Oleomonas cavernae: one gene and its partner. The protein of the gene in region 1 interacts with the protein of each later gene in a pairwise test. Links are inferred from orthologs where the notes say so. Each region holds a gene or a part of one and is shown in the gene's direction. Other genes may lie near its edges.

The links.
Region 2: the proteins of D3874_RS10345 (region 1) and dnaQ interact in binary tests that used the Escherichia coli proteins (3 or more experiments, as listed by UniProt). The link is inferred for Oleomonas cavernae from one-to-one orthologs.

The regions. Positions count from the first base shown.
Region 1 is NZ_QYUK01000011.1:1,380,804-1,396,086, reverse strand. What follows is about bases 8,549-12,535. They hold D3874_RS10345 (error-prone DNA polymerase), read left to right. Parts: upstream 8,549-8,948; coding sequence 8,949-12,335; downstream 12,336-12,535. Other genes in these bases: D3874_RS10340 (hypothetical protein), read right to left, coding at 12,350-12,535; D3874_RS10350 (Y-family DNA polymerase), read left to right, coding at 8,549-8,952. In the rest of the region: D3874_RS10390 (alpha/beta fold hydrolase), read right to left, coding at 1-57; D3874_RS10385 (SMP-30/gluconolactonase/LRE family protein), read right to left, coding at 118-1,137; D3874_RS10380 (TetR/AcrR family transcriptional regulator), read left to right, coding at 1,275-1,898; D3874_RS10375 (AMP-binding protein), read left to right, coding at 2,277-3,944; D3874_RS10370 (acyl carrier protein), read left to right, coding at 3,941-4,183; D3874_RS10365 (tetratricopeptide repeat protein), read left to right, coding at 4,180-5,643; D3874_RS10355 (hypothetical protein), read left to right, coding at 6,943-7,338; more of D3874_RS10350, read left to right, coding at 7,402-8,548; more of D3874_RS10340, read right to left, coding at 12,536-12,601; D3874_RS10335 (hypothetical protein), read right to left, coding at 12,708-14,126. UniProt on the Escherichia coli protein: DNA polymerase III is a complex, multichain enzyme responsible for most of the replicative synthesis in bacteria. This DNA polymerase also exhibits 3' to 5' exonuclease activity. The alpha chain is the DNA polymerase catalytic subunit.
Region 2 is NZ_QYUK01000011.1:4,173,727-4,188,021, forward strand. Bases 4,883-7,881 are described here. They hold dnaQ (DNA polymerase III subunit epsilon), read left to right. Parts: upstream 4,883-6,047; coding sequence 6,048-6,716; downstream 6,717-7,881. Other genes in these bases: D3874_RS24015 (shikimate dehydrogenase), read left to right, coding at 4,883-5,414; coaE (dephospho-CoA kinase), read left to right, coding at 5,398-6,048; secB (protein-export chaperone SecB), read right to left, coding at 6,852-7,337; D3874_RS24035 (Tim44/TimA family putative adaptor protein), read left to right, coding at 7,445-7,881. Also shown: hemE (uroporphyrinogen decarboxylase), read right to left, coding at 1-586; D3874_RS23990 (pyruvate, water dikinase regulatory protein), read left to right, coding at 861-1,769; D3874_RS23995 (hypothetical protein), read right to left, coding at 1,792-2,226; D3874_RS24000 (GFA family protein), read left to right, coding at 2,319-2,660; D3874_RS24005 (hypothetical protein), read right to left, coding at 2,776-3,870; D3874_RS24010 (Maf family protein), read left to right, coding at 3,931-4,578; more of D3874_RS24015, read left to right, coding at 4,575-4,882; more of D3874_RS24035, read left to right, coding at 7,882-8,182; mltA (murein transglycosylase A), read left to right, coding at 8,419-9,423; D3874_RS24045 (Smr/MutS family protein), read left to right, coding at 9,427-10,008; D3874_RS24050 (alpha/beta fold hydrolase), read left to right, coding at 10,041-10,922; D3874_RS24055 (hypothetical protein), read left to right, coding at 11,286-11,516; D3874_RS24060 (hypothetical protein), read right to left, coding at 11,615-11,992; D3874_RS24065 (DUF1295 domain-containing protein), read right to left, coding at 12,024-12,788; D3874_RS24070 (FAD-dependent oxidoreductase), read left to right, coding at 13,036-14,295. UniProt on the Escherichia coli protein: DNA polymerase III is a complex, multichain enzyme responsible for most of the replicative synthesis in bacteria. The epsilon subunit contain the editing function and is a proofreading 3'-5' exonuclease.

The DNA.
Region 1 (15,283 bases):
GAACTGCTTGCTGCGTTCCTCGAAGAGGTCGGACGGGGACAGGTCGAATGTGAACATGATGGTCGCCTCTGTTTGGAAGATCGCGAAGATCTCTTGCTGCTCGATTTCAGGAGGGGGCTATTTCCAGTGCAGCATCGGCAGCCCTGCGACCGGCGACCGGAAAACCGCGAGGGAAGTGCCGAGGAGGCTGCCGAGGTAGACCGTCTTCAGGTCTTCGCCGCCAAAGGTGATGCTCGCCATCCATGGGGCCAGCGTGCCCTTTGCCTCCAGCATCTGCCCAAAGTTGGGCCTTCCCCCTGATGCCGTGCGCTCGATCTGCGCCGTTGCCGCCGGGTTGCCGTCGTCCAGAAGCTCGAGCAGGTCGCCTTCAGGCGTGATCGCGAGCAACCGGTCCGCCATGATCATGGTGACCCAGAGATTGCCGTAGGCGTCGAAGGCGATCCCGTCCGGTGCGCCAGGTCCCAGGGCAGGGGGGCCGAACACCTCGCGATTGGACAGCGTTCCGTCTTCGTGTGCTTTGAACCGGGTGATGTGGTTGCCCATGGTCTCGACGACGTAGAGAAACTCCTCTTGCCGGTCGAAGCGGATCTCGTTGGTGAACGCCAGGCCGTCGGCGACGATCCGCGCGCCTTGGTTGTCCATCAGGATGATATAGCCATCGGCCAGATCGGGCCGCAGCGCGTCCATCCAGGGGTTCACCCGGGTCGATACGGTGATCCAGAGCCGCCCGCGCGTGTCCGGCAGCACGAAGTTGACCTTGCCGATCGGTTTGCCGTCGATCAGGTCGAGCAGGACGCGTGTTGTGCCGTCCTTGCGGCTCATCACCTCCAGGCGATCGGTGCCGAAGTTGGCAATGAGAATGTCCCCGTGTGCATCGAAGGCCAGACCGTTGGGCAAGGTGCCGGATGCGAGCCGGGCCTCCAGGCCTTCTGTCGGTGAACGTTCCACCTCGGCTTGGTGAGCGATCAGCCGTTGCTCGCCGCTCGGGGCGATGTGGACGACGCCGCCACGCGCATCCGCCACCCACAGGTCGCCCGACTTCTCGGCCAGCACGCATTCGGGGCGTTGGAGGGCCGTGCCCACGAACGAGACCTGGTCGCGATCCACGCGCCATCCACGCAGTGGGTTGTCCGGCATGTTGCGTCTCCTGGCCCTGGTATGGAATTGCTCGCATTAAAACGTGTTCTAGAATATGATTTAGGTTACGTCAACCAAATCCGGTCGCAAGAATCACCATGGGCAGAGACAGTCAAAATGACGATGTGCGGAGCAGGGTGCTCGACGCGGCCCGCCGGCTGTTCATCGAGAGGGGGTATGAACAAACGACGATCCGAGAGATTTCGGTCGCGTCGGGCGTGTCGTCCGGGAGCCTCTACCACTTCTTCTCGGACAAGGAGGGCGTCTTCCTCCATCTGACGCTGGAGGTCTTCGAAGGAACGCTGCAAGCAGCGGCGAGTGCGGCGGCGCGCTACCGGGACCCACATCTCGGTCTCTCGCTGAAGTGGGCGTTCCTTGTCCGGCTGATCTCCACGGACCGGCGTTTGGCCGAACTGTTTTCCGTGGCCTATGGGTCCTGGAAGATCAGCGAGGCGCTTCTGCGTGTCGCCACGCAGCGTCATCAGTTGCTCCTGGGCGGCGTCCTCGATAGCTGGGACCAAGAGCGATTCTTCATTGCCACCCTGGTTTTGGCCGGCGTCCTGTCGGCGCTGGTGGAGGAACGGGTCAATCTCGACTGCTTGAGCGAGGAAAAGCGGGTCCGTGCATTGCTGTCGACGGCTCTTCCAGCGTTTGGCGCGCGCCCTGAGAAGATTCAAGGATTGATCGAGAAAACGCTCGAGCTGCTGTCATCAATCACCTTGTCGAGTGTCGGCTTCGGTGAGGGTGATCACCGCGCATGACCGTATTGGGTCAGGAGTGACCATTCTCATACAGACGAGACATCCATCAGTCGCATAATATATATTATGGAAATTAATGAGAGATCTTTACCGACAGAACCGGCCTCTCTCCTGAAGCGGAGTTTTCATTTTTATCAGATGTTTAACGGTAATTTCATCAGATGATGGTCTAGCATTGCGCTGTCGTCGGCAGCCGGCGCCGCGGCCATCCCGACTGGTCGCCGATGCTTCGTCGGGCCATCCCAACCAAATGGGATATGAAATCCCGTCGAAAGCCTCCGTCCTGGGACAAAACTTTTGTGGTTGCGCCGCACCGGACGGCGCTAGGCTGTGATGTGTGAGGCGTTAGACCGGGCGGAGTCGGTCGGGGTGTTGGGGATGTCGTTACTCGCAAGCTTCGAGCAGCATGTGGCTGCGCGACCGTACAAGCCGTTCCTGGTGCTCTATGAAGGCGATCGCTTCAAGATCCTGAGCTATCTCGATCTGATGGAGGGCGCCCGGCGCTGGGCGACGGCCTATCGGGCTCAGGGCGTGCCGGCGCGCAGCGTGGTGGTGATCGTCCTCAAGCAGTCGACCGACCTCTACACCTCGTTCCTGGGCGCGATGCTGGCGGGCCTCCTGCCGTCCTACCTGCCCTTCCCGACCCCTAAGCAGGATCCCAAGCTCTACTGGCAGGCCCATGCGACCCTGTTCGAGCGCATCCGTCCGGCGGTCGCCGTGACCTATGCCGAGAATGCAGCGGCGCTGGACGGGATCGCGGCGCCGGTCGGCTGTCCGGTCATCGTCGCCGATGCGCAAGGGGTGCCGCGGACCGACGACGGGGTGCCCAATGTCCTGCCCAAGCAGGACGAACTGGCCCTGCTGCAGCATTCGTCCGGCACCACGGGCCTGAAAAAAGGCGTGATGCTGACCTATGGCCAGATCGAGCGCCACCTGACCGCCTATGGCCGCTCGGTCCAGTTCGGCCTGGACGACATCGTGGCGAGCTGGCTGCCGCTCTATCACGACATGGGCCTGATCACCTCGTTCCTGATGCCCTTGCAGTTCGGCGCCAGCGTCGTCGCCATGGACCCGTTCGAATGGGTCGGCGAGCCCATGTCGATCCTGAAGCTCATCGAGCGCCACAAGGCCAACTACAGTTGGCAGCCCAATTTCGCCCTGGCCCACATGGCGCGCACCAGGCCGGCGGATTTCACCGTCGACCTGTCCAGCATGAAGGCCTTCATCTCGACCTCGGAACCCTGCAAGCCCGAGACCTTCGCCCATTTCATGGCGACCTTCGCGCCCAACGGCCTGCGCCCCGAACAGGTCATCACCAGCTATGGCATGGCCGAGAACGTCTTTGCCTCGACCCAGGGCGAATACGGCGTGCCGGCCCGGCCCCTCTATGTCGACCGCGAGATCCTGCGCACCCGCCGGCGGGCGGTGCCGGTCGCGCACACCGGCGCCGGGGCCGAGGGTTTCATGTCCTGCGGCAAGCCGATCGACGGGCTGGAGATCAAGATCGCGCCGGCCCCCGAAGATGCCGAGCGGGATGATCTGGACGGCGTCGCGGTCGGCGAGGTCTGCATTCGCGCCACCTTCCTGTTCGACGGCTACTACAAGAATGTCGACGCGACGATGGGCGCCTTCGACAAGGACGGCTGGTACCACAGCGGCGACATCGGCTTCCTGCTCGACGGCGAGATTTTCATCTGCGGCCGCAAGAAGGAAATGCTGGTCATCCACGGCCGTAATTTCTATGCCAACGACATCGAACATGCGATCAACCAGGTGCCGGGGGTCAAGCCCGGCCGCTGCGTCGCCTTCGCGCTCTACGACGGCGAGACCGGCAGCGAGGAAGCCGTGGTCATCGTCGAGTCCGAGATTGCGGATACGATCGGCGTGCGCGATCTCAAGCGGCTGGTCAAGAAGGCGGTCTATGACGTGCTGGAGTTGAGCCTGCGCAAGGTCGAGGTGATGCCGCCCGGCTGGCTGGTGAAGTCGACGGCGGGCAAGACCAGCCGGTCTGAAAACATCAAGAAGTTCGTCGGGAGCCGGTCATGAGTGGCGTGCGGGAAGGCGTGGTCAGGGCGATTACCGAGTGTTTCGGCGCTGATGCCGCGGCGATCGGCGACGACACCATCGCCGACGACGTCGAGGGCTGGGATTCGCTCGGCCATACCGTGCTGATGATGCGCATCGAAAAAATCCTGGATATCCAAATTCCGGAAATCGTCGCGGCCAACGCGGCGAATGTGGGGGAACTCGTCACGGCGCTCGAAACCATCAAGGCCAAGCCATGACCGATATTCCCGTCTCGATGCTCGAGGGCAAGATCGGCAAGGTCGCCCTCGGGCGAGGCCGCATGTTCCTGGACGAGGCGCCGGGCTTCCGGGCGCGCGACTACTATTGCCGCTACAACGACTGGACCGAGGTCTTCGAGCGCGGCTGGCGCGATACGCTGCCCCGCTTCGCCGCCCTGTGCAAACAGGTCGGCGCGCAACTGATCGTCATCGTGGCGCCCGACGCCCATGTCGTGCATTCGGGTGACCTGCCCGAAGACATGCCCTTCACCGAGCCCAGCATCGGCCAGCAGTTCGTCGACTACGTCAATGCCATGGGGATCGAGGCGCACTATCCCCGCGCCCTGCTCGAGGCGGCCCTGCACGGTCCCGTCGACGTCTACCGGCGCAACGATACCCACTGGTCGGCCTATGGCGGCTATATCGCCTATCGCCTGCTGATGGACCGCATCACCACGGCCAAGCGGCCGCACGTGGTCGGGCCCGACGATTTCACCTATGTCTCCAAGATGCTGATGGGTGACCTGGGCTGGACCACGGACCCGCCGTATCTCGCGGAAAAGCTCATCCCCACCATCACCAACCGGCGCTCCAAGCAGCCCAAGGTGCGCTTCGACGAGAGCCGCGACACGATCGCGGTGGCCGAGATCGACGATCCCTCCCTGCCTAGTTGCGTGATGATGCGCGACAGCTTCGCGACGGAAATGGGCCCCTTCATCGCGGATTCGTTCCGCCGCACGGTCTTTGCCGGGGTGAAGCGCCAGGCCCTGCCCGAGCTGATCCTCGACGAGCGTCCCGACGTGGTGATCATCGAGCGTGGCGAGCGGGCCATCGCCAACGGCTTCGTCGACTGGAACCACATGACCTATCGGGAAATCTTCCCCGAGCCCGGCAAGCCGGCGGCCATGCGGCTGGACAACGAGGCGCGCCTGCTGCTGCGCGACGGCAACTATCCGACGGCGATCGAACGGTCGGTCCAGGCGGTCACCATGGACCCGACCGCCGATCACTATTTCACCCTGGCCCGCAGCTATATGGCGGCGAAGGCCCCGGCCGAGGCCGAGCGGGCCCTGCTGCGCTGCGTCGCCATCGACAGCCAGCGCTTCTCGTTCCGCCTGCATTTAGGCATCGTGCATCTGCAATTGGCCAGGCCCAAGGAGGCACTGCAGAATTTCGCCCATGCCGTCGTCCTGGCGCCGCACCACCCCCTGGGCTACGAGCATTTCGGCTATGCCGCCATGCAAAGCGGCGATCTGGCCGGCGGCGAATACGGCCTGACCAAGGCGCTTGGCATGTGGCCGGAGAAGTCGAGCATCCACTACTGGCTTTCGGTGGTTCACGAGCAGCGCCACCGCGACCTGCCCGCCGCCATCCGTGCCATGGAAGCCGCCCTCGCCCTGGCGCCCGAACAGGCCAATTTCATCACCAGGCTCGCCTCCCTGCGTCAACGCGTGGGCTGAATAGTCCTGGAAATTGACAAAAATGTAAGTTATCGATGCGGCCGCTCCGCCCGGTAGCAGGCGGACATAAGAGACAAGGCGGAGGGGCCCCAGGAATGTTCGTGTTGAAGGACCGGGTGGCGGTCATTACCGGTGCGGCCGGCGGTATCGGGCGCGGCATCGCCCTGGCGCTGGCCAGTCGCGGCTGCCATCTGGCGCTGGCCGATATCGACGAGGCGGCCCTGACCAAGACGGCGGCCGAAATGGCGGCCAAGGGCGTGAAGGTCAGCCAGTATCGCCTGGATGTCTCCGACCCGGCGGCGATCGCCGTCTTCCCCGCCCGCGTCGCCGCCGATCATGGCGGGGTCGACCTCTTGTTCAACAACGCCGGCGTCGCGATCGGCGGCAGCTTCGAACAGGTCTCGGATGCCGATTTCGAGTGGCTGTTCTCGATCAATTTCTGGGCGTCGTGCGCATGAGCCGCGCCTTCATGCCCTTGCTGCACGCCAGCCGCGAAGCCCGCCTGGTCAATATTTCCAGCCTGTTCGGCCTGATCGCGCCACCCGGCCAGACCGCCTATGCCGCCAGCAAATATGCGGTGCGCGGCTTTTCCAATTCGCTGCGGCACGAACTCGAAGGCACCAATATCGGGGTTACCGTGGTTCACCCCGGCGGCATCGCCACCGCGATCGCCAAGAATGCCCGCATCGCCAGCGGCATCAACAATGTCGACGTCGAGGCGGAACGGCGGAAATTCCAGGCCTTCCTGAAAATGCCGCCGGAGAAGGCGGGCGAGACCATCGTGCGGGCGGTCGAGCGGCGCAAGGGCCGCATCCTGATCGGCAACGACGCCAAGGCGGCTTCCTTCATCGAGCGGCTGTTCCCGGTCAGCTACTGGAAGATCATCGGCGGCCAGATGAAGCGCTGAAGCCCTCTGCGGCGACAGGAAAAGCCCGGCCTTCGTGCCGGGCTTTTTGCTTTAAGGGACTTGCAAAGAAAATCAATGGATTAAGTGGTATTGTTTCATGCCTCGACGCTGACTTGACTCTTTCCCCACAGGGCGCGAATATAAGAACATATCAGGAACATTTATCGTCAGGCCGGCCACGGAACGATGGAACAGCAGCGCATTCTCCGCCAGGCGATCGCCCGCCTCGAAGGGCGGCGGGAGGCTTTGCCGACGCCGGAAGAGGCGCCCTGCTCCTTCGGGATCGCGGCGGTCGACGCGGCCCTGGGGGCGGGCTGGCGACCGGGGCCCTGCATGAATTCGCCAGCGCCGAGACGCGGGGGCTGGGCGCGGTCACCGGGCTTGTCCTTGGCTTGCTGGCACGAGGTGCGGGCGAGGTTCTGTGGGTCCCCACGGCGGCGGCCCTGCACCATGGCGGCTTCCCCTATGCCCCGGGGCTCGAGGCTGTCGCCCTGGATCGCCTCACGCTGGTACCGGCAAAGACCCCGGCCGAGGCCCTGTGGGCGGCCGAGGAAGCCCTGAAATGCCCTGCCGTGGCCGCGGTCATCCTGGAACTGCCCGACCAGGGCAAGGCGGCGGACCTCACCGCCACCCGGCGGCTGTCGCTGGCGGCCCGCGAGGGGGCCGGCCTCGCCTGCCTGATCCGCCATTGCCTGACCCCTCTGCCCAGCGCCGCCGCCACCCGCTGGACCATTACCCCGGCCCCGAGCCAGCCCGATGACTTCGGCGGCCTGGGCCCCCTCGCCTGACCCTTACCTTGACCAAGAACCGCCGCGGCCCGACCGGCCGCTGGACCATTGCCTGGGACCGCCATGACCAGCGCTTCGACCTCGCGACGGCATCTGTCGCTCTGGCTGCGCCGGCTTTCGACCGACCGGATCGCCCGGCGGTCGCCCGCGCCGGCTGACGCCCAGCCGCTTGCCATGATCGCCCAGGTGGGCGCCGCCCGCCGCGTGGCCGCGATGAATGACGCGGCCGCGCGCCTTGGGCTGCGCCCCTTCCTGGGCCTGGCCGATGCCCAGGCCATGTACCCGGGCCTGGCGATCCTGCCCCACGACCCGGCTGCCGATGCCGCCCTGCTGGCCGCGGTGGCCGACTGGTGCGAAGGCTTCACCCCCCTGGTGGCGCTCGATGCGCCGGATGGCCTGCTGCTGGACATCACGGGCTGCGCCCATCTTTTCGGCGGCGAGGCGGCGCTGCGCGACGGCCTGCTGCGCCGGCTGGTGGCCCAGGGCTTCCGGGCGCGGGCAGCGATCGCCTCGACCGTGGGCTGCGCCTGGGCCATGGCGCGCCATGGCCGGCAGGCCATCGTCGCGCCGGGGGAAGAAGCGGCCGTTCTGGCGCCCCTGCCCCTGGTTGCCCTGCGGTTGGCACCGGAAACCGTGGCGGCCCTGGCCACCGCCGGCCTGAAGACCGTGGGCGACCTCATGGCCCGGCCGCGGGCGCCACTGGCCGCCCGTTACGGCGAAGGCCTGATCCGCCGCCTGGACCAGGCCCTGGGCCGCCAGGACGAGCCGATCTCACCCCGCCGCCCGGTGCCCGAGCACATGGCCGAGCGGCGCTTCGCCGAGCCGATCAGCCTGGAGGCCCATGTCTTGCAGGTCATCGCCGCCCTGGGCGACCGCCTGGGCCATGGGCTGGAGGCCGAAGGCCTGGGGGCCCGGAAGCTCGAGGCCAGCCTGTTCCGCGTCGACGGCGCGGTACGCCGGATCGTGGTGGGCACCAGCCTGCCGCTGCGCCGGGGCGAGGCCATGCAGCGCCTCTTCATCGATCGCCTGGCCGGCGCGGGCGAGGATTGGGATGCCGGCTTCGGCTTCGACCTGATCCGTCTCGCCGCGCTCGAAACCGCCCCGCTCGCCCCGCGCCAGGCCGGGCTCGATGCCCGTGATCACAAGGCGGCATTCGCCGCCCTGCTCGACCATCTGGCCGCCCGCCTGGGCCCGGCGCAGGTTCAGCGCCTGGAACCGCGTGATACCCATATACCGGAACGGGCGATGGCGCTCGTCCCCGCCCTGGACCAGAACACGCCAAGGCCGGCCTTCCCGCTTGAACAGGACAGCCTGGCCCCGCCCCGGCCCCTGCGCCTGCTCGACCGGCCCGAGGCGATCGAGGCCCTGGCCGTGGTGCCGGATGGCCCGCCGTCGAGCTTCCGCTGGCGCCGTGTTTCCTACCAGGTGGCGCGGGCCGAGGGGCCGGAGCGCATCGCCATGGAATGGTGGCGGCCCGGCGGCCAGGACCTGCCCACGCGCGACTATTTCCGGGTGGAAACGGCCGAGGGCCTGCGCCTGTGGCTGTTCCGCGCCGGCCTCTACGACCGCGAACCGGGCCAGCCGGCCTGGTATCTGCACGGTTTCTTCCCGTGACCGGCGAGATCTTCGACATCAAGCCGCTGCTCGAGGAGATGCAGAAGGCGGAAAGTGCGGCCCAAGCCCCGCCGCCGCTTGCCTTCGCCGAACTGGCGGCGACCACCAGCTATTCCTTCCTGCGCGGTGCCAGCATGGCCGAGGAGATGGTCAGCCAAGCCCATGCCCTGGGCTTGGCGGCCATCGGCGTGGCCGACCGCAATTCGGTCGCCGGCGTGGTCCGCGCCCATGTCATGGCCAGGCAGGCCGGCATCCGCCTCGTGCCAGGTGCCCGCCTGGTCTTCACCGACGGCACGCCTGAGATCCTGGCCTATCCCCGCGACCGCGCCGCCTGGGGCCGCCTCACCCGCCTGCTGACGCTGGGCAAGCGCCGCGCACCCAAGGGCGAATGCCACCTGACCCTGGACGACCTGCGGGACCATGGGGAAGGCCTGAACCTGATTCTGCTCACATCCGTCATCCCGGCGAAGGCCGGGATCCATCGTTGGGCAGCACGAGATGTCGCAATGGATCCCGGCCTTCGCCGGGATGACGATATAGAGGGGATATTGGCCACCTTTCGCGGCCGGATCTGGCTGGGTGCCAGCATGCTCTATCGCGGCGACGATGCCCGCCGCCTCGCCCGCCTGCGGGAACTTGCGGCCCGGACTGGAACCCCGCTGCTCGCCCTGGGCGACGTGCTCTATCACGCGCCGGAACGCCGGCCCCTGGCCGATGTCATGACCTGCATCCGCGAGCACACCACGTTGGAGGCCGCCGGCCGCCTGCTCCACGCCAATGCCGAGCGCCACCTGAAGCCGCCCCGCGAAATGGCCCGCCTGTTCAAGGCTGCGCCGCAGGCGATTGCGGAAAGCATCCGTTTCCTGGAAGGCTGCAACTTCTCGCTGGACCAGTTGCGCTACGAATACCCGGATGAAGTCCGGGAAGGCTACGAGACGCCGCAGGAGGCATTGGTCGCCTTCGCCACGGCCGGCGCGAGATGGCGCTATCCAGGCGGTGTTCCGCCGGATGTGCAGAACGCCCTGGATCACGAGCTGCAGCTCATAGATCAGTTGAAATACGCCCCATATTTCCTGACCGTGCATGACATTGTTCGCTATGCGCGCAGTATAGATATCCTGGTCCAGGGCCGGGGTTCGGCGGCAAATTCGGTCGTCTGCTATTGCCTGGGCGTGACCGAGGTCGACCCCACGAAGGTCGACCTGCTGTTCGAGCGTTTCGTCAGCGAGGAGCGCAAGGAGCCGCCCGATATCGACGTCGATTTCGAGCATGAACGCCGGGAAGAGGTCATCCAGTACATCTACGAGCGTTTCGGCCGCGAACGCTCGGGCCTCGCCGCCACGGTCATCTCCTACCGCGGGCGCAGCGCGATCCGCGAGGTGGGCAAGGTTTTCGGCCTGTCGGAGGATATGATCGGGCGCATGTCGGGCATGCTGTGGGGCTGGAGCCCAAGGCCCGTGACGCCCGAGGAGGCGCGGCAGATCGGCCTCGACCCCGACGATCCGCGTATCGTCCAGGTTCTGAACCTGGCCCAGGAACTGATCGGCTTTCCCCGCCACCTGTCCCAGCATGTGGGGGGCTTCGTCATCACCCGCGGCCGCTTGGATGAACTCGTCCCGATCGAGAATGCGGCGATGGCGGACCGCACCGTGGTCGAATGGGACAAGGATGATCTCGATGCCCTGGGCATCCTCAAGATCGATGTCCTGGCCTTAGGGATGCTCTCCTGCATCCGCCGGGCGCTTCACCTGATGGTCGAGCATTACGGCTTCCCCGGTGTCGACATGAGCAAGATCCCCAGCGAGGAGCCGGCGATCTACGACATGCTCTCGCGGGCGGATTCGCTGGGCGTCTTCCAGGTCGAAAGCCGGGCCCAGATGACCATGCTGCCGCGCCTGCAACCCCGGAAATTCTACGACCTGGTGATCGAGGTGGCGATCGTCCGTCCCGGCCCGATCCAGGGCGACATGGTGCATCCCTATCTGCGCCGCCGGCAGGGCATCGAGAAGGTCGATTACCCTTCGCCGTCGCCGGAATTCGGCGATCCAGACGAATTGAAGAAGGTGCTCGACAAGACCTGCGGCGTGCCCCTGTTCCAGGAGCAGGCGATGCGCATCGCCATCGTTGCGGCGAAATTCACCCCTGGCGAGGCCGACAGGCTGCGCCGGGCCATGGCGACCTTCCGCCGGGTCGGCACGATCCACGAGTTCAAGGACAAGCTGGTCAACGGCATGGCGGCGCGCGGTTACGACAAGGCGTTCGCCGAGCGCTGCTTCTCGCAGATCGAAGGCTTCGGCGATTACGGCTTCCCGGAATCCCATGCCGCCAGCTTCGCCCTGCTCGTCTACATCTCGGCCTGGATCAAGTGCCGCTACCCGGATGTCTTCGCGGCGGCCATGCTGAACAGCCAGCCCATGGGCTTCTATGCCCCGGCCCAGCTTGTCCGCGATGCCCAGGAGCATGGCGTCGAATTCCTGGCCGTCGATGTCAATGACTCCTGCTGGGACAACAGGCTGGAATCCGGCATGCCCGCGGCGGCCAGCCTGCACCCGCGCCACCAGGGCATGGCGGGCGAGGTCAGGGCCACCCACGCGGTCCGCCTGGGTTTCCGCCAGGTTTCCGGCTTTCCCGAGGACGCGGCCAAGAAGATCGAAGAGGTGCGCGGTGCCGGCTTCGACAGCGTGCGTGACCTGTGGCTGCGCACCAAGCTGGCGCCAGCAGTGCTGGAGCGCCTGGCCCTGGCCGATGCCTTCCGCTCCATGGGGCTCGACCGGCGCGATGCGCTGTGGGCGGTGCGCGGCCTGCGCCGGGCGGGCGACAAGGACGACCTGCCCCTGTTCGCCGCGGCGGACAAGGCGGTGGAACCCGATGCCTTCCTGCCCGCCATGCCGCCGGGCGAACAGGTGGTCGAGGATTATCGCCACCTGCACCTGTCGCTGAAGGCCCATCCGGTCTCGTTCCTGCGCGAGATCCTGAGGCAGCGGCGGACCATTGCCAACGAGCGGCTGGGGACTACGCCCGACGGCCGCCTGGTGACGGTGGCCGGCCTGGTCCTGGTGCGCCAGCGGCCGGGCACCGCCAGCGGCGTCATCTTCATGACCCTGGAGGATGAAACCGCCATCGCCAACATCGTGGTCTGGCCCAGGACCTTCGAGAAATTCCGCCCGCTGGTGCTGGGCGCCCGGCTGGTCGCCGTGACCGGCAAGGTCCAGTCGGAATCGAACGTCATCCACGTCATCGCCGACAAGATCGAGGACCTGACCGGCCTGCTGGACCATCTGTCCGAGGCCGGCAGCGAGGTCGAGACCCTTGCCCGCGCCGACGGCGTCAAGCACGGCTATGCTTACGGCGAAGTCATGCCCAAGGGACGGAATTTCCACTGAGCACGCGAGCCCCCTCAGGCCTCCACCTCACGCAGGTCGAGCCGGCGTTCGATCCGGTCGAGCCGATCAGCTTGGCGATCGATCGTCACCTGCAATCGCGCATCAGCCTCGGCCAAAGCGACAAGATCGCGCCGGACAGCATTCAGGCCGGTTTCGACACCGGTGACACGCTGCTTGAGTTCCCTGACGTCTTCCCGCAGCGCTCCAACGTCAGTCCGAATGACTTTCAGATGTTCGAGCATGAGATTGAAGGGGTCATCCGCCATGGCCACTCTCCTGTGACCCACCGTAGGGGCATTTTGCCCTCTTTGCACCTTCCGATGGCCCGCCACGGCGGCGGCATTGACAATGAACTGCTCTCGCCTCACCCCTCTACCTGCCGACCGGCCAGTAGGAATTGGCCTGCTGGTGATCGAGGGTGATGCGGCGCGCCATGGCCAGGCGCGTTGCCGCCACGGCGCAGGTCAGGGTGGCCAGCCACATCAGCCGGCTCTGATAGCGGTCGTGGGGGTTCGACAGGATGCCGCAGATGGCGGCATTGCCGATCAGGGCGACCAGCACGAAGGCCGCCAGCCGTGCCGTCCGCCCCTCGCCCCGGTACCAGAAGAACACGGCGATCAGGGGCAACAGGGCCATCGAGGCAAAGCCCACGGGGATGTGAATCTGGTCGAATTCGGCAAACGGGATCTTGCCGCCGCGCTGGCGGGCATGGGCGAAGGCATCGAGGTCTTCGGGATGGTACTGGTCGAACATCCAGCGGGTATGCCAATGCTCGTCATTGAGGCCGTCGCCGCTGGAAATCTCGCCCAGTTGCTGGGTAAAGCTGGTCCAGGCCGCTTGCAGGTGCATCAGCGGATAGTCGCGCACGCTCTCCCAGGTGATGCGCGACAGCTCAGGCCCGGCACTTTCCCAGCCGCCGATCTTGTAGAGCGGGCTGCCCTGCCACCACAGGAAGGAATCGTTGGAGCGCAGGGTGCCGTCTTCTTCATAGAGTTCGGCCTGGTGATCGCACAGTTTGATGGTGGGATCGGGGCAGTGATCCTTCAGGTAACGGCTGGCGATGCCGTCCTGCACCAGGCGGCCGAACAGGAAGACGTCGCCGCCCGGGGTGAAGCGGAACTGGCCGTAGAGCGCATAATTGCTGACCGGCACCGACAGGGCGCCGATCACCAGGCCGGCGCCGATAAGGCCCAGCCGCCGGCCGGCGCCCAGCCGCCAGGCCGCCCCGCCCTTGAACAGCCGGGCGGCCAGCACGGCCAGGACCGAGGCCAGCAGCAGGCCCAGCAGTAGGGCCACCGTGCCGGTATGGGTCGCCGCCCCCAGGGCGACCATCGCGACAAGTCCCGCCTGGCCCCACAGGCCCCGCTCGTGCCGGCCGTCGATCAGCAGGAACGCCGCCAAGACCGCGCAAGGCGCCAGGATGTCGGGGAGGAGCTGGGCCGAATACCAGGAAATACCGGTGGCCAGCGCCAGCAGGACGGTGGTCGCCCCGGTAAAGAACGCCAGTCGCGGGCCCTCCAGGGCCAGGGTGCTCCGGCCCAGCTCGCGGATCAGGACGATCACGATCAAGCCCTGCACGACGATCGCCGGCCAGAACTGGAGGCCCAGGTGCAAGCCCTCGATGAACACGCCGTAAGGCGTCGCCCGGCCATCGCCCGGCGCATCCTCATAGAGCCTGGCGAAATAGCCGCCGGTGTCATGGAACGTGATGGGAAAGCCGTTCCAGATCGCCGGCGCCAGCAAGGCCGCAAGCGCCAGGGTCAGGGAAAGCAGGGTCGTGATCAGGCGCATGATGTTCCGGCGTGCTTTCGGCGATCGGGGCGGGACATGAGAATCGACACCGCAACCATAGACACCAAAACACGGCCGTCGTGGTCCCGTTCCCGCCACCTTGGTCACAGCCCGCGCGATTTGGCACAGTGGCCTCGAAGACATAGGGCGAATCATGGGTTCCGGCGGCCACGGCCTTGAATACATCCTGATCCTGCTGGCCGCGGCGCTGTTGGCGGCGACGGCGCTCAACCGCCTGCGCGTGCCCCCCCTGCTCGCCTACGTGGTCACCGGCCTGGTGATTGGCCCGGCCGGCTTCGCCCTGGTCCCCAAGGGGCCGGTCATCACCGCGCTCAGCGACTTAGGCATCGTCTTCCTGCTGTTTGCCATCGGCCTGGACCTTCCCCTGAGCCGGCTGACCGCCATGCGGCGCTTCATTTTCGGCCTGGGTGCTGCACAGGTTGCCGCCACCTTCACGGTGTTCGCCCTGGTCCTGCTTGCCTTGCCGCTGGCCGGGCTGGCCGGGCCCGGCAGCGGCCTGATCATCGCGGTCGCCGGCGGCCTGGCCCTGTCGTCGACGGCAACGGTGGTGCGCCTGCTGGTCGACCGGCGCGAAACGGTGACGCGCTTCGGGCGCGCCACCATCGCCGTGCTGCTGTTTCAGGATCTCGCCGTGGTGCCGCTCTTGTCGCTGATCACGGCCATGGCCAGTCCCGGCGATGCCCCGCAGGACCTGGCGGACGTCGGCGATGCCGCGCGGGGCCTGGCGATCGGTGCGGCGGCGATCGCCGCTATCCTGTTCGGCGGCCGCCTCGCTCTGCGGCCGTTGTTCCGCGTCGTCGCTGCGACCGATATCCCGGAACTGTTCACCGGCCTGTGCCTGCTCGTCGTGCTCAGCCTGGGCCTGCTGGCCCAGGTTGCCGGCATGTCGATGGCCCTGGGTGCCTTTCTGGCCGGCCTCGCCCTGGCCGACACGCCGTTCCGCCATCAGGTCGATGCGGACCTGGCACCGTTTCGCGGCCTGTTGCTGGGCCTGTTCTTCATCGCGGTCGGCATGGTCATCGACCTGGCACCGGTGCTGGACAGCCCGCTCCTGGTCCTTGGCCTGACCGCCGCGCTGATCGCCGCCAAGGCCCTGCTCGCCGGCGGCCTGGCGCGGCTGTTCGGGCTGACCCTGG
Region 2 (14,295 bases), 2.8 Mb from region 1 along the record:
TCGTGACCAGGTCGATCAGTTGGCCGAAACCGACCGGATCGCGGTAGGCCCACAGCTTGGCCGGCTTCTGGTCGCTGGTGCCCTCACCAGCCACCATATAGGTCGCCACCGTCCAGGGCGCCCCGGCAAAGCCGATCAGGGTGACATCGCCGGGCAGTTGCCGGCTCAGCAGGCGCACGGTTTCGTAAACCGCACCGACCCGTTCATGGAAACGCTCGAAGGAGAGGGGCTTCAATCCCTCCAGGTCGGTCACCGGGTCCAGCCGGGGGCCTTCGCCTTCGACGAAGCGCACGCCTTGGCCCAGGCCGTGAGGCACAAGCAGGATGTCGGCGAACAGGATGGCGGCATCCATGCCGAAGCGTTCGATGGGCTGCAGCGTCACCGCACAGGCCTTCTCGGGGTCCAGGCAGAACGAGACGAAGTCGCGTGTCGTCGCCCGCACCGCCCGGTATTCCGGCAGGTAGCGCCCCGCCTGGCGCATCAGCCAGAACGGCGGTCGCACCACCGGCTCACCCTTCAGGGCGGTCAGGAACAGCTTGCTCTTGGCAGGGATCGGCGCGGGCGTTGCCGGCTTGGGCTCTGACAACTTCTATACCTTTATATAAATAGAAAAAGGTAGTGGAGGTGGTGGGTGCCTGTGGATCACGGTATTCCCCAGGGCCACCCGATCTTGTCCCCAGAACAGCCGTTGGGCGACCGGTTGCCCCTTCAGTAGTGGTTAAAGCCGGGAGAGTCGAGGGGCGCCTTGACGCGTAGGATTGGGGATCACGGGGATAAATCTGCTAGCGTCGTCGCAAGAAGCAAGGGCTGCGTTCCTGTCCACAGGCTGGTAGAAAAAAGCCCCTCAAGGGAGCGTTACGTTGACCGAAAAGCCCATCGAATCCGTCCTGGCCGAGGTTTTGGCGGAGTCACCCGACTTATCCCAGGAACCCCCGTTATCCACAGCGACGAGCGCGCGGCGGCTGCACCTCTATCTGGTCTCGGACGCGACCGGCGAAACCCTGTCTTCAGTCGCCAAGGCGGCGATGTCGCAGTTCCCCGATGTGGCCGCCCTGCTGCACGTCACCTTCATGGCGCGGACCAAGACCCAGATCGAACGCGCCCTGGACATGGCCCGGGAAAGCGGCGGCATCATCCTCTATACCCTGGTCAACGCCGGCCTGCGCCAGGCGATGGACGAAGGCGCGCTGGAACGCCATGTGCCGGTGATCAACGTGCTCGATCCGATCATCCAGAACCTGGCGACCTATCTCGGCGTGCCGGCGCGGGCGATGCCGGGGCGCCAGCATGTGCTGGATGCCGAGTATTTCCGCCGGATCGAGGCGATGAATTTCACCCTGGCCCATGACGACGGGCAGAGCTCGCCCGGCCTGTTCGAGGCCGACGTGATCCTGGTCGGCGTCTCCCGCACCTCCAAGACGCCGACCGCGGTCTATCTCGCCAATCGCGGGATCAAGACCGCCAATATCCCGGTGGTGCCGAATTGCCCGCTGCCGGTCGAACTGTTCGAGGCGACAGGCCCGCTGGTGGTCGGCCTGACCACTTCGGCCGACCGGCTGCTGCAGATCCGCCGCCACCGCATGCTGGTGCTGGGCCAGAGCGAGCAGACCGACTATGTCGATGTCGAGGCGATCGAGCGCGAGCTGACCGATGCCCGCCGCCTGTTCGTGAAGCACGGCTGGCCGGTCATCGATGTCTCGCGCCGCTCGATCGAGGAAACCGCCGCGGCCATCCTCAACCTCTACTACGACCGCCTCAACCTGATGTGAAGGCCGCGGGCCGGCGCGCCGATCAGTAGTACTTGGGCGGCATCCGGGGCAGGATCGGCACGTCGATGCCGTGGACCTTGGCATCGGTCTCGCCGTCCTTGATGCCTTTGGCCTGGAAGGCGATCTGCATCGCCGACAGGGGCGTGGTGGGCTTGTTCTTGTTGTGCCGCGGGGTGAGGTTCAGCATCTTGCCGGCATCGTAGAGCAGCACCAGATCGGTGACCTGCCAGGCCGGGAAATGGCCGTTGCCGACCCAGCCGCGACACAGGAAGTAATGCTCGACCGAGGCCAACACTTCGTCGTCGGGGTCGAGCAGGTGGGGCGGGTAGGTGCCGATGCCGTTGCGGACATTGTAGAGGTCCTGGCGCAGCGTGTCGTACCGGCCGGGTTCGGTCTCGCCGTTGCGATAGACTTTCCAGGCCTCGATCAGTTCGTTGACCCGCGCTACTTTACTCATCTCAAACTCCCAGGCTGATGGGGGAGACAAGAACCCGGCGGGCCGTTCCAGGATGTGCCCGCGGTCACACGCCGCTCAAAGGATGCCAGCCGATGCGCCAAGGTAGCTGCCACTGCGGAAAAATCGCCTTCACCCTGGCGGCCGAGCCGACCGAGGCGATCGAATGCAATTGCTCCCACTGCTCGCGCAAGGGCTACCTGCTGGCGTTCTTCCCGCACGATACCCTGGTCCTGACGACGCCCCGGGAAAACCTCGCGACCTACACCTTCAACCGCCATGTCCTGCAACATCACTTCTGCCCGGCCTGCGGCTGCGCGCCGTTCGCCGAAGGGCAGGGGCCCAAGGGCCCGATGGTCGCGGTCAACCTGCGCTGCGTCGAAGGGATCGATCGCGGTGCACTGACGGTCAAACAGGTCGACGGCAAGAGCTTTTAGGTTCTCCTCGCTTCGTCATCCCGGACGAAGCGCAGCGCAGATCCGGGATCTCAGGACCAGTGGTTTCGGTCTCCATCCGGCACAAGATCCCGGCTCTGCGGCCGGGATGACGCTCTTATGGCAACCGCGCCCAGACGAAGGGCAGGGCGACGGGCAGGCCGGCGGCGGAATCGTCGGTGCCTTCGACATGTTCGGCGGTCGGGACGCGCAGGATCCATTCGTCGACGATTTCGAGCCAGGGTTCGCGCAGCAGCCGGTCGGCATCGGAGCGGCGGGCGCCGCGGGCCGGGGCGGCGCGGGCGAAGTCGACCCGGTAGAGCACGATCGGCGCATTGCGGCCGTCGCGGATGACCGTGTAGGGGCCGGCGTCGGCCGCACCGAAGGCCCGGGCGGTGCGCAGCAATTGCGCGGTATCGTCGCGGTCCAGCCGGATCAGCATGTACTGGGTGATGATGGCGCCGTCGTCGAGCACGGTGATCCGGCAATCGTCCTGGTTGGCCAGCAGCACGGTGAAGCGGGCGCCGGCCTTGGCCAGCATCTGGGCCGCCATGGCCGCGGCCGACTTGCGGCCCGAGGCATTGCCGGGGAAGCCGTAGTACTCATAGAACTTGGCCTCGAGCGCATCGACATAGTCTTCGCCGCGCTCGAACAGGCGCCGCTCGATATAGCCGAGGTCGAGGCCCAGCTCGCGGATCGCGTTGTCGGTCAGGCGCTCGATCTTCACATGGCAATTGGAGAGTTGCAGCGGCCCGCCCGGGTGGCCGCGTTCCGCCAGGATGGCATAGTCCAGGGGCAACAGGCGGCGCAGCAGGTCGTCGCTTTCGGGCGAGGCCAGGTCCAGCGCCTGCGGGTCGATCTGGTCGATGACCAGGTCGGCCGAGAACTGGCGCAGGTTCTGCACCGTCACCCGGTTCGATTTGCGCAGGCGGAAATGCTTGATCAGGGGTGAGGGCAGCGGCGCGTCGAGCAGGATCAGGAAGGCCGTGTTCTGGTGCCGGTGTTCGCCCCGCGGCACCGCGCTGCCGGGGACGACGCTGGTCTTGGGCAGGAAGGGATAGGCCTTGCGCGCCCGCACGAACGAGAAATAACTCTCGATCAGGGAGTAGCCCAGCAGGAACTCGATCAGGCGGTCCCGGGCCGACAGAAACTGGTCGCCGCCGGCGCTGGCGGGGCCGGCGAAGTGACGGTCGAGTTCGGAAAAGTCACTCATCTGGCGGCCGGTTCCCGTCAACCCGTTGCGTCGATCCGCGAAACTGTCCATAGAGATAGCATGTCCCCGACCACCGCCCCAAGCGCCGAAGCCATGTCCTCCCTGCCGGTCGCCCGCGCCGTGGTGCTGGCCTCGGGCAGCACCACCCGCCGCGCCATGTTCGAGGCCGCCGGCATCCCCATCGGCATCGATCCCGCCCATGTCGACGAGGCGGAACTAAAACGCAGCATGCTGGCCGACGCGGTGCCGCCGCGCGACATCGCCGACTTCCTGGCGGAACTGAAAGCGGTGCGCGTCTCCAACCGCTGGAACGGCGCCCTGGTGATCGGTGCCGACCAGGTGCTGGTGCAGAACGGCGTGGTGTTCGACAAACCGGCCGATCTCGATCATGCCAGGGCTCATCTCCAGGCCTTGCGCGGCCGCCGCCACGAGCTGATCTCGGCGGTGGTCATCGCGGAAAACGGGGCCGTGGTCTGGCGTCATATGGCCACCGCTAAACTGGAAATGCGGCCGTTTAGCGACCAGTTTCTCGATGCCTATCTGGCGGCGGCGGGCGAGCGGGTTCTTGCCTCGGTCAGCGCCTATCAGGTGGAGGGGCTGGGCCTGCAATTGTTCAATCGCATCGAGGGCGATCACTTCACGATTCTGGGCCTGCCCCTGCTCGCGGTGCTCGACTATCTGCGCCTGCGCGGCGTGCTGGCGTCATGACCATTTCGGGCAAGGCCAAACTGGCGGGGGTGATGGGCTGGCCGGTCGGCCATTCCCGCTCGCCCCGGCTGCACGGCTACTGGCTGGAGCAGCACGGTATCGACGGCGCCTATGTGCCGCTGGCGGTCCGGCCGGACGACCTGGCCGCGGCCCTGCGCGCCCTGCCCAAGCTGGGCTTCCGCGGCTGTAACCTGACCGTTCCCCACAAGGAGGCGGCGCTGGCCGTCGTCGACCGGGTCGATGCGGCGGCCCGGCGCATCGGCGCCATGAACACCGTGGTGGTCGAGGCCGACGGCACCTTGAGCGGCAGCAACACCGATGCCCCGGGCTTCATCGCCAATCTGCGCCAGGGTGCGCCGGGCCTGGACCTTGCGGGCAAGACCGCCGTCGTCATCGGCGCCGGCGGGGCCGCCCGGGCGGTGGTGGTCGGCCTGATCGATGCCGGCGTGGCCGGCATCCGCCTGGCCAACCGCAGTGCTGAGCGGACGCAGGCCCTGGTCGAGGCTTTCGCGCCGGTGGTCGGCGCCGTTGCCTGGGACGCGCGGGCGCAGGCGCTGGCGGGCGCCGACCTGCTGGTGAACACCACCAGCCTCGGCATGGTGGGCGAACCGGCGCTGGACCTGCCCCTCGACGCCCTGCCCGCGACCGCCACGGTTACCGACATCGTCTATGCCCCGCTGGAGACGGCGCTGCTGGCGGCGGCGCGGGCGCGGGGCAATGTCGCGGTCGACGGCCTGGGCATGCTGCTGCACCAGGCGGTGCCAGGCTTTGCCGCCTGGTTCGGCACCACCCCGACAGTCACCGCGGAGTTGCGTGCCCATGTCCTTGGCGCCTGACCCCTATACCAGGCCGATCCTACTGGCGCTGACCGGCTCGATCGGCATGGGCAAGAGCGAGACGGCCAGGATGTTCGCCGCCCTGGGCGTGCCGGTCTATGACGCCGATGCCGCGGTTCATGCCCTCTACGCCCCCGGCGGCAAGGCGGTCGGGCCGATCGGCGCGGCCTTTCCCGGCGTGGTCGCCGACGGCGCCGTCGACCGCGCCGCCCTGTCCCGCCACCTGGCCGGCGATCCGGCGGCGTGGAAGCGGCTGGAAGCGGTGATCCACCCCCTGGTGGCCGAGGCGCAGCGGGATTTCCTGATGGCCCAGATGGCGGCCCAGGCCCGGCTGGTCCTGCTCGATATCCCCCTGCTGTTCGAAACCGGGGGCGAGGCCCGGGTGGACTATGTCGCCGTGGTGTCCGCGCCGGCGCAAGTGCAGCGCCGCCGGGTGCTGGAGCGCCCGGGCATGACGCCGCAAAAGCTCGACGAGATCCTCAGCCGCCAGGTGCCCGACGCGCAGAAGCGCGCAGGCGCCGATTTCGTCATCCCGACCGACCAGGGCTTGCAGGTCGCGCGCGACCATGTGCGCGCGATCGTCGACCGCCTGATCCTGACTCCGCCCCCGAAGATGCCCGGAAGGCTGCCCTGATGCGCGAAATCGTCCTCGATACCGAAACCACGGGCTTCGACTTCGCCGGCGAGGACCGCATCGTCGAAATCGCCTGCCTGGAACTGATGAACCATGTGCCCACCGGCCAGTTCTACCAGGCCTATGTCAATCCCGGCCGGGCGATGTCGGAAGGGGCGTTGCAGGTTACCGGCATCACCGACGACTTCCTGCTCGACAAGCCGCCGATCGGCGACGTGGCCGATGAGTTCCTGGCCTTCATCGGCGACAGCCCCTTCGTCATCCACAACGCGGCCTTCGACATCGGCTTCCTGAACGCCGAATTCGCGCGGCTGGCGCGCGTGCCGTTCCCGATCGAGCGGGCGACCGACACGGTGCTGATCGCCAGGCGCAAATTCCCCGGCGCCCCGGCCAGCCTGGACGCCCTGTGCAAGCGCTTCGACATCGACCTGTCCAAGCGCGGCAAGCACGGCGCCCTGCTCGACTGCGAATTGCTGGCGGCGGTCTATCTGGAGCTGGTGGGCGGCCGGCAGCAGGGCTTCTCCCTGGTCCGCTCGGCCTCCGCCAGGGCGGAAAGCCGCCAGCGCGAAGCCCGCCCGGCCCGGCCCCACGCCCCCAGCGACACCGAACTGGCCGCCCACGCGACGCTGATCGCCGAGATCAAGGGCGCGATCTGGACAGCGGAGTAGGCTGGAATCACCTTCATAGTCCGTCATCCCCGCGAAGGCGGGGATCCACCGTGATGGCGATACGGGTCTGCCCGTGCACTTCCCCAGCGTGGATCCCCGCCTTCGCGGGGATGACGAACGAGTTTGTTGGCGATACTACTGCTGAACCGCCTGCTGGGCCTGGGCCTGGCTGCGGGCGACGTGCTGGCGGTACAGTGCCACGAAGTCGATCGGCTCGAGCATCAGGGGCGGGAAGCCGCCGTCGCGGGTGACGTCGGCGACGATGCGGCGGGCGAAGGGGAACAGCACGCGCGGGCATTCGATCAGGCACAGCGGCTGCAAGGCATCGTCGGGCGCATTGCGGATCAGGAACAGGCCGGAATAGACCAGCTCGGCCACGAACACCGGCTTGGCCTCGCCGTCGGCGGCGCTGGCGCGGATGCGCAGCTCGACCTCGTAACGGTCTTCCGGCAGGCGGCGGGCCTGGACGTCGACGCCGATGTCGATCTTGGGCTGGCTCTGAAGCTGCAGGCTGCCGGGCGCGCCGGGATTCTCGAACGAGAGGTCGCGCACATATTGCGCCAGGATCGAGAATTGGAGCTGGGGCGCCTGGTCGGTGCCGCCCGGATTGGTGTCGGTCATGATGATGGTCCTGAAGAAAAGCGCCCCTCCGCTACCACAAGGGACCCAGGGCAACAAGCGGCGCCTTGGCATTGCCATGTTTAGACCCTATGTGAAGGGAGTAGCGCGTGGCCGGCATTGCTGGATTCAGGCCGGCCCTGCCGGTATGCTGGTTCGACTCCCTCCATGAAAGCGACGTGAAAGCCACCATGGGCAACGGCTTTGAATATCTCGACATCGTGTTCCTGGCCCTGATTGCCGGTTTCATAGGCTTTCGCCTGTGGAGCGTGCTGGGCCAGCGGACCGGTCACGAGCAAAGCCAGGATCCCTTGGCGCGCCCCAAGACCAATCCGGGCGACGACAATGTGGTGCCGCTGCCCGGCCGGGCCGATCCGGTCGCCTTTCCAGGCGACGAGAACATCCCGGGCCTGACCGCGGTGCAACTGGCCGATCGCGGCTTCGAGCCCGCCCAATTCATCGAGGGCGCCCGCTGGGCCTATGAGCTCATCGTCGGGGCCTTTGCCAAGGGCGATGAAGCCGCCCTGCGCCCGCTGGTGGCGCCTGATGTCTTCGCCGGCTTCTCGAGCGTGATCGCCAGGCGCAAGGCTGCCGGCCACACCGTCGAGGAGACGATCGTGGCGCTGCGGGAAGCCAAGATCGAAAGGGCCGCCATGGTCGGGCGCAACGCGGAAATCACCGTGCGCTTCGTCGCCGATGTCATCGCCGTGACCCGGGATGGCGGCGGCAACGTGGTCGATGGCCACCCGACGGCCGTGCGCGAACTCTCCGACGTCTGGACCTTCGCCCGCGATACCCGCAGCCGCGACCCCAACTGGACGCTGATCGCGACCGCGCCCACGACCTGACCATCGCAGGCCGGACAGCTCATCGTGCGTCGATCCTCCGCCTTCGGCCTGCTCACCTTCCTGCTCGGCGCCGGCGCTGCAGCACTTGCGGTGGTCATGGTCCCCGGCCGGCCCCGCCGCCGCCGGCCCCGCCCAAGCTGGTCCTCGAAGTCGCCCGCTTCGCCGACCTGCCCGGCTGGACGCAGGATGCCCAGGACCAGGCCTGGCCCGCCCTGCGCCTGTCGTGCGAACGGGTGATGAAGCGCAAGCCCGAGACCGACCTGGGGATCGGCGGCACGGCCGCCGACTGGACCGGCGTCTGTACCGAGGTGCTGGCCCTGGCGGCGCCCGATGCCGCGGCCGTGCGCGCCTTCATCGAAGACCGCTTCACCCCGGTCGCCGCCACCAACAATGGTGACGCGCAAGGCCTGTTCACCGGCTATTACGAGCCTGAACTGCTGGGCGCCATGGCACCGGATGCGACCTATGCCACGCCGCTCTACCGCCGGCCGGACGATCTGGTGCAGGTCGACCTGGGCGACTTCCGCGAGGAACTGAAGGGCCAGCGTATCGCCGGCCGGGTCCAGGACGGCCGCCTGAAACCCTTCGAGGACCGGGCGAAGATCGTCGAGGGTGCCCTGGGCAGCAAGGGCCTGGAGCTGATCTGGGTCGCCTCGCCGGTCGATGCCTTTTTCCTGGAAATCCAGGGGTCGGGCCGGGTGCGCATGGCCGACGGCACGATCATGCGCGTCGGCTTCGACGGCCAGAACGGCCACCCTTACGTGGCCCTGGGCAAGGTGATGCTGGAGGACGGCCTGCTGGAGCGCGGGCGGGTTTCCATGCAGTCGATCAAGGCCTGGCTGAACGCCCATCCGGGCGAGGCCCAGGCCCTGATGAACCGCAACCCGTCCTACGTCTTCTTTCGCGATCTGGGCCCTGGTCCCGGCCCGCTGGGTGCCCAGGGCGTGGCCCTGACCCCCGGCCGCTCGCTCGCCGTCGATCGCAAGTTCTATCCGCTGGGGCTGCCGATCTGGCTGGACGCCACCCTGCCCGCGGCGGCGGAGGGGGCGACACCCGTGCCGTTGCACCGGCTGATGGTGGGCCAGGACACCGGCGGCGCCATTCGCGGCCCGGTGCGCGGCGACGTCTTCTTCGGCCCCGGCGCGGAAGCCGAGCGCCTGGCGGGGGCGATGAAGCAGCCCGGCCGCTGGTGGCTGCTGCTGCCCAATGCCGTCGCCGCACGCCTGCCCGCGGCGGGGTGAGCGGTGGCCAAGACGCGCGACCCCAAGGCGCCCAAGGTCAGGGGCATGTTTCCCGGCCGGCCGCCCACGCCTGAGGAGAAGGCCGCACTGGAGAATGCCATGACCGGGGTGAAGCGCCTCGCGGCGGCGAAAGCCGTGGTCGCGCCGCCGCTGGCACCCCTGCCCGGTGCCCGGCCGCGCCGCATCGTCACCTCGATCGACTACCTGCCCCTGTCGGGCGAGGCCCCGGCCCCCGCCCAACGCATCGAGGGCATGGACGGGGCCAAGCAGAAGCGCTTCATTCGCGGCGAGCTGCCGATCGAAGGCCGCCTGGATCTGCACGGCCTGACCCAGGAACGCGCTCATCGCGCGCTCGATCGCTTTCTGGCCTCGGCCCACGGCGCGGGGCTGCGCTGCGTGATCGTTATCACGGGTCGTGGGCGCGGGCCGATTGATGAAGCCCCCAATGGTGTGCTGTATCAGATGGTGCCGCGCTGGCTGAACGCGCCGGACCATGCCCACCGGGTGCTGGGCTGGCACCCGGCCCAGCGCAAGGACGGCGGCGAAGGGGCGCTCTATGTGCTGCTGCGCCGCGCACGCGAATAAGAACACCAATAAGAACAGACGGAGAGCAACGCATGTCAGGCCTGGGCCCCACCTCGCACCGTTATTTCAGCCAGGGGCTCCGCCTCCATTACGTCGACTGGGGCAATGATGCGGCGCCGCCGCTGATCCTGGTCCATGGCGGCAACGACCATTGCCGGAGCTGGGACTGGGTGGCCCAGGCGCTGTGCGACCGCTTCCATGTCATCGCCCTCGACCTGCGCGGCCATGGCGACAGCGACCACGCCCCGGGCAGCCACTATCCCACCCACAGCTTCGTGCTCGACCTGGCGCAACTGATCGCCCAGCGCCAGCTCGCCCCGGTGAACATCCTGGCCCATAGCTGGGGCGGCGCCGTCTCCACCATCTATGCCGGCACCTACCCCGAGAATGTCGCCCGGCTGATGGTGATCGAAGGCTGGGGCCCCTCGCCCGCGATGGAGGCGACACAGGCGGGCCTTGCCCCGCACGAGCGCCTGCGCCAATGGATCGAGAATACCCGCGCGGTCGCCCACAAGCGCCCGCCGCGCTATGCCGGGATCGAGGAATGCGTCACCCGGATGAAGGCCGCCAATACCCGCCTGACCGACGAGCAGGCCCGCCACCTCACCGTCCACGCCGCGACCCAGAACGAGGACGGCACCTATTCCTGGAAATACGACCCCTATGTCCGGGTGCTGGCGCCGATCTGGCATGGCAGCGCGGAAATGGCCGGATTCTGGGGGCGCATCGCCTGCCCGGTCCTGCTGGTGCGCGGGACCGAGAGCTGGGCCGTCGACCCGGTCGGCACGGGCAGGGCGGCGCATTTCAAGGATGTCCGCGTCGAGGCCCTGGAACGGGCCGGCCACTGGGTCCACCACGACCGGCTGGAGACGGTGATCGAGCTGGCTGAAGCCTTCTTTCCACACGCGCAATAAGTTATTCAGATTGTGCATGGGTTCGATCATGTAAAACATGCTTGAACCACGAACGCTTATTGGCTAAATCTTATCCAGCCCTCGGGACGAGGCGCCTAGTCCCGTGACGGACCCGCGGCATTTGACGGGAGCAGCTTGCACCGCGTTACCCCAGCTAAAGCGCCACGACGGTGGTCGTGGTTCCCCCTGATATGAAGGAGTGGACCGATGAACAAGTATTTCGAGCCGACCGCCGGGCTCTTCTCCTGTGGCATGGCGCCCTGCGCCGCCTGTTGTCGCTGCGGCTGACCCCACCCCCGCACGTTACATCCCGCAGATAGAGCCGGCCCCGGGCAAAACGCCTGGCCGGCCAGGAGAGCACCCATGTCCATCGCCATTCCGGGCCTCGAGGCCACGCCCGCCTTCACCATCGAAGTCGACGACATCGCCGCCGGTGTCGCCCTGCGCGAGCGCACCGGCTTCCGCTTCGTCGCCGCCGATCCCCGCTTCCGCCTGCTCGACGGCAGCCACTTCCGCCGCCTGGGCCAGATCGAGGCGGCGGCGCGTAATCTCGCCCGTGCCAACCTGCCGGTGCGCCGCCTGCACTTCGCCTGAAGGGCAGCACCAGTTCCTCCCACCGGGTGAGCTCATCCCCCATTCGGTGACCTGGGCGACGGGGCAACCCGTCGCCCTATTTTTTGCGCTCTATGCCGTCATCCCGGCCGATAGGGATTGATCCCTTCGCGCCGCAGCGCCGACCAGGTCCACATCGCGCCCAGGAAATCGGGCACCACGAACAGGAACACGATCGGTTGCATGTCGAAGACCAGGATCAGGGCGATGAAGACCGGCACGATGGCGGTGCGCATCTGGACCGACCAGCAGAAGAAGGCGGTGACGTTGGCGCGCGCCAGGTTGAAGTAGTAGTAGCCGACGATCAGCACGACGACGCCTAAGAACCGGATCCAGTCCAGGCCTTCCACGGGAAAGCCCATGACCTGAAGGATCAGGGCCGGTGCCAGGATCATCGGCACGCCGGCGGCGAAGATGTAGAGCGAGAACCAGAAGATGGTGCGGGCGGCGGGGGTCATCTCGTATCCCTCGGGTTCACAACAGGGGGGTTCACAGCAGGTGGGGGATCACGGCCCGGCGGTTCTTGGGATAATCGGGGAACCGGGTGCGGTACCAGCGGTGGTGGGCGACCGCCCGGGGCATCAGGTTGGCCATGGAGAACAGGGCGAAGACCAGCCCGGCGGGGGTCCAGCTCATGATCGCCCAGCCCCACCAGAACACGATCTCGCCGAAGTAATTGGCCGACGAGACCCAGCGGAAGGCGCCGCCGTGGGGGATGCGATAGCCGGTGAAGCCGTCGCCGCGCAAGGACAGCAGGATATTGTCGGCCTGGAAATTCACCACCCAGCCGAAGGCGGCGACGGCGAGCCCGACGATGAAGCGCGGGTCGCCCAGCCACGCGGTGTCCATCAGGTGCGCGGCATGGCCGACCGCATAGGCATTGGCAAAGCCGTTGCACAGGTTGAAGACGAAGCCGAAGCAGACCGCGACGATGGGAAAGCTCTTGTGCCGGTCCCGCATCCGCAAGGGATAGATCAGCCCGCGATAGAAGTAGTGGGCCTGCCACAGGCCGAACAGGAACAGCATCACGCTCGACGGGCCGGCTTCGGGCGGCGCCACCAGCCAGAAGGTCAGGGCGAAGGCGAACCATTGCGGGCTTTCGAACAGCAGCCAGGCGGCCCGGGCCGGCATGGTGCCGGTCTGGCCCGCCGTCATGTGCCGGCCGTAAGGCCCGGCCTGGCGCAGGGTGGCGCCCAGGGTGCTGAGCCCCAGCAGCCCGATGATGCCGAGCGCGGCGAGATAGGCGGTTTCCATCGACTGTCCCCCATCCGGGCCTTGTGGCCGACCCATGCTCCTATTCCTCCTCGGGTATCGGTCGGCCCGCATCCCCAATTTGGACTACACCGCACACGCGCGGGGAGGTAATTGCCGGATCCGGCGCATCCATCGGTGGCTCGCCGGCCCGGCCGGGTATATATTGCGGCCGGGGATGTCGCGCCATCCGGGGGACCAGGGGCGCGGCGCCAGTACGACATTGACGCGTGTCCCGTTGGAAGAAGCGATGACCCAGCTTATCTCCAGGCGAGGCTTTCTGGCCTCGACCAGTTCGACCGTCGTCTTCCTGGCGGCCGGCGCCTCCCTGGCGGCGGCCAATCAGGCCTTTCAGGTCATCGTCTACGGCGCCACCTCGGCCGGGGTCTTCGCGGCCTATGCGGCGGCGCGCGAAGGCATGAAGGTTGCCCTGGTGGTCGGCCCCAACCCGATCGGCGGCATGACCGCCAATGGCCTGAGCCGGGCCGATGCCAACGAAAAGCAGCCGATCGGCGGCCTCACCGGCGCCTTCTTCAGGGCCATGGGTGCCCATTACGGCCTGCCCTCGGCCTTCCGCTTCGAACCCCATGTCGCCGAGGCGCATTTCCGCGGCCTGCTCACGGAAGCCGGGATCACCGTCTACGCCCAGGACCTGCTCGAAACCCGGCCGCTGATGATGGAAGGCAACCGCATCCGGTTCGTGAAGCTCGAGGACGGGGTACAGTTGACCGCCCCGGTCTATGTCGATTGCAGCTACGAGGGCGACCTGATGGTGGCCGCCGGGGTCTCCTACGAGACCGGCCGCGACGGCCAGGCCGAGTATGGCGAGCCGACGGCCGGCTTCGGCCTGGCCCAGTCGCTGCGGACCTCGGTCGACGTGCTCACCGCGGCGGGCAAGCTCATTCCCCTGGTCAAGCCGTTCCCGAGCACCGTCGTGGGCGCCGCCGACCGGGCCGTCATGGGTTACAACTTCCGCCTCTGCCTGACCAACGACCCGGCCGACCGCCGCCCCTGGACCAGGCCGCCCAATTACAATTCCAACTGGTACCTGATCGACCTGGAGCGCAGCTTCCCCTCGGACGGGCTGCACGCGGGCGGTGAACTGCTCGACCTGCCCAAGGTCGACCGCAACAATGACGAGCCGGTGGGCGAGAACTGGGGCTATCCCAACGGCACCCGGGCCCGGCGCAAGAGCATCGTCGATTTCCATCGGACCTATCAGGCCGGCCGACTCTATTTCTTCGCGACCGACCCGCGCGTGCCCCAGTTCTACCGCGACTCGACGAACGAATGGGGCCTGGCGCTCAGCGAGTTCACCGACAACGACAACTGGCCGCGCCAGCTCTATGTCCGTGAAACGCGGCGCATGAAGGGCGTCTACAAGCTGCGCCAGCAGGAGACCAGCGCCGGCGCCCGCTTCGACGACGGCGTCCTGATCTGGGGCTACGACTACGACAGCCACCCGGTGCAATATCTGGCAAGTCCCGAGGGCAAACTGATCATCGAGGGC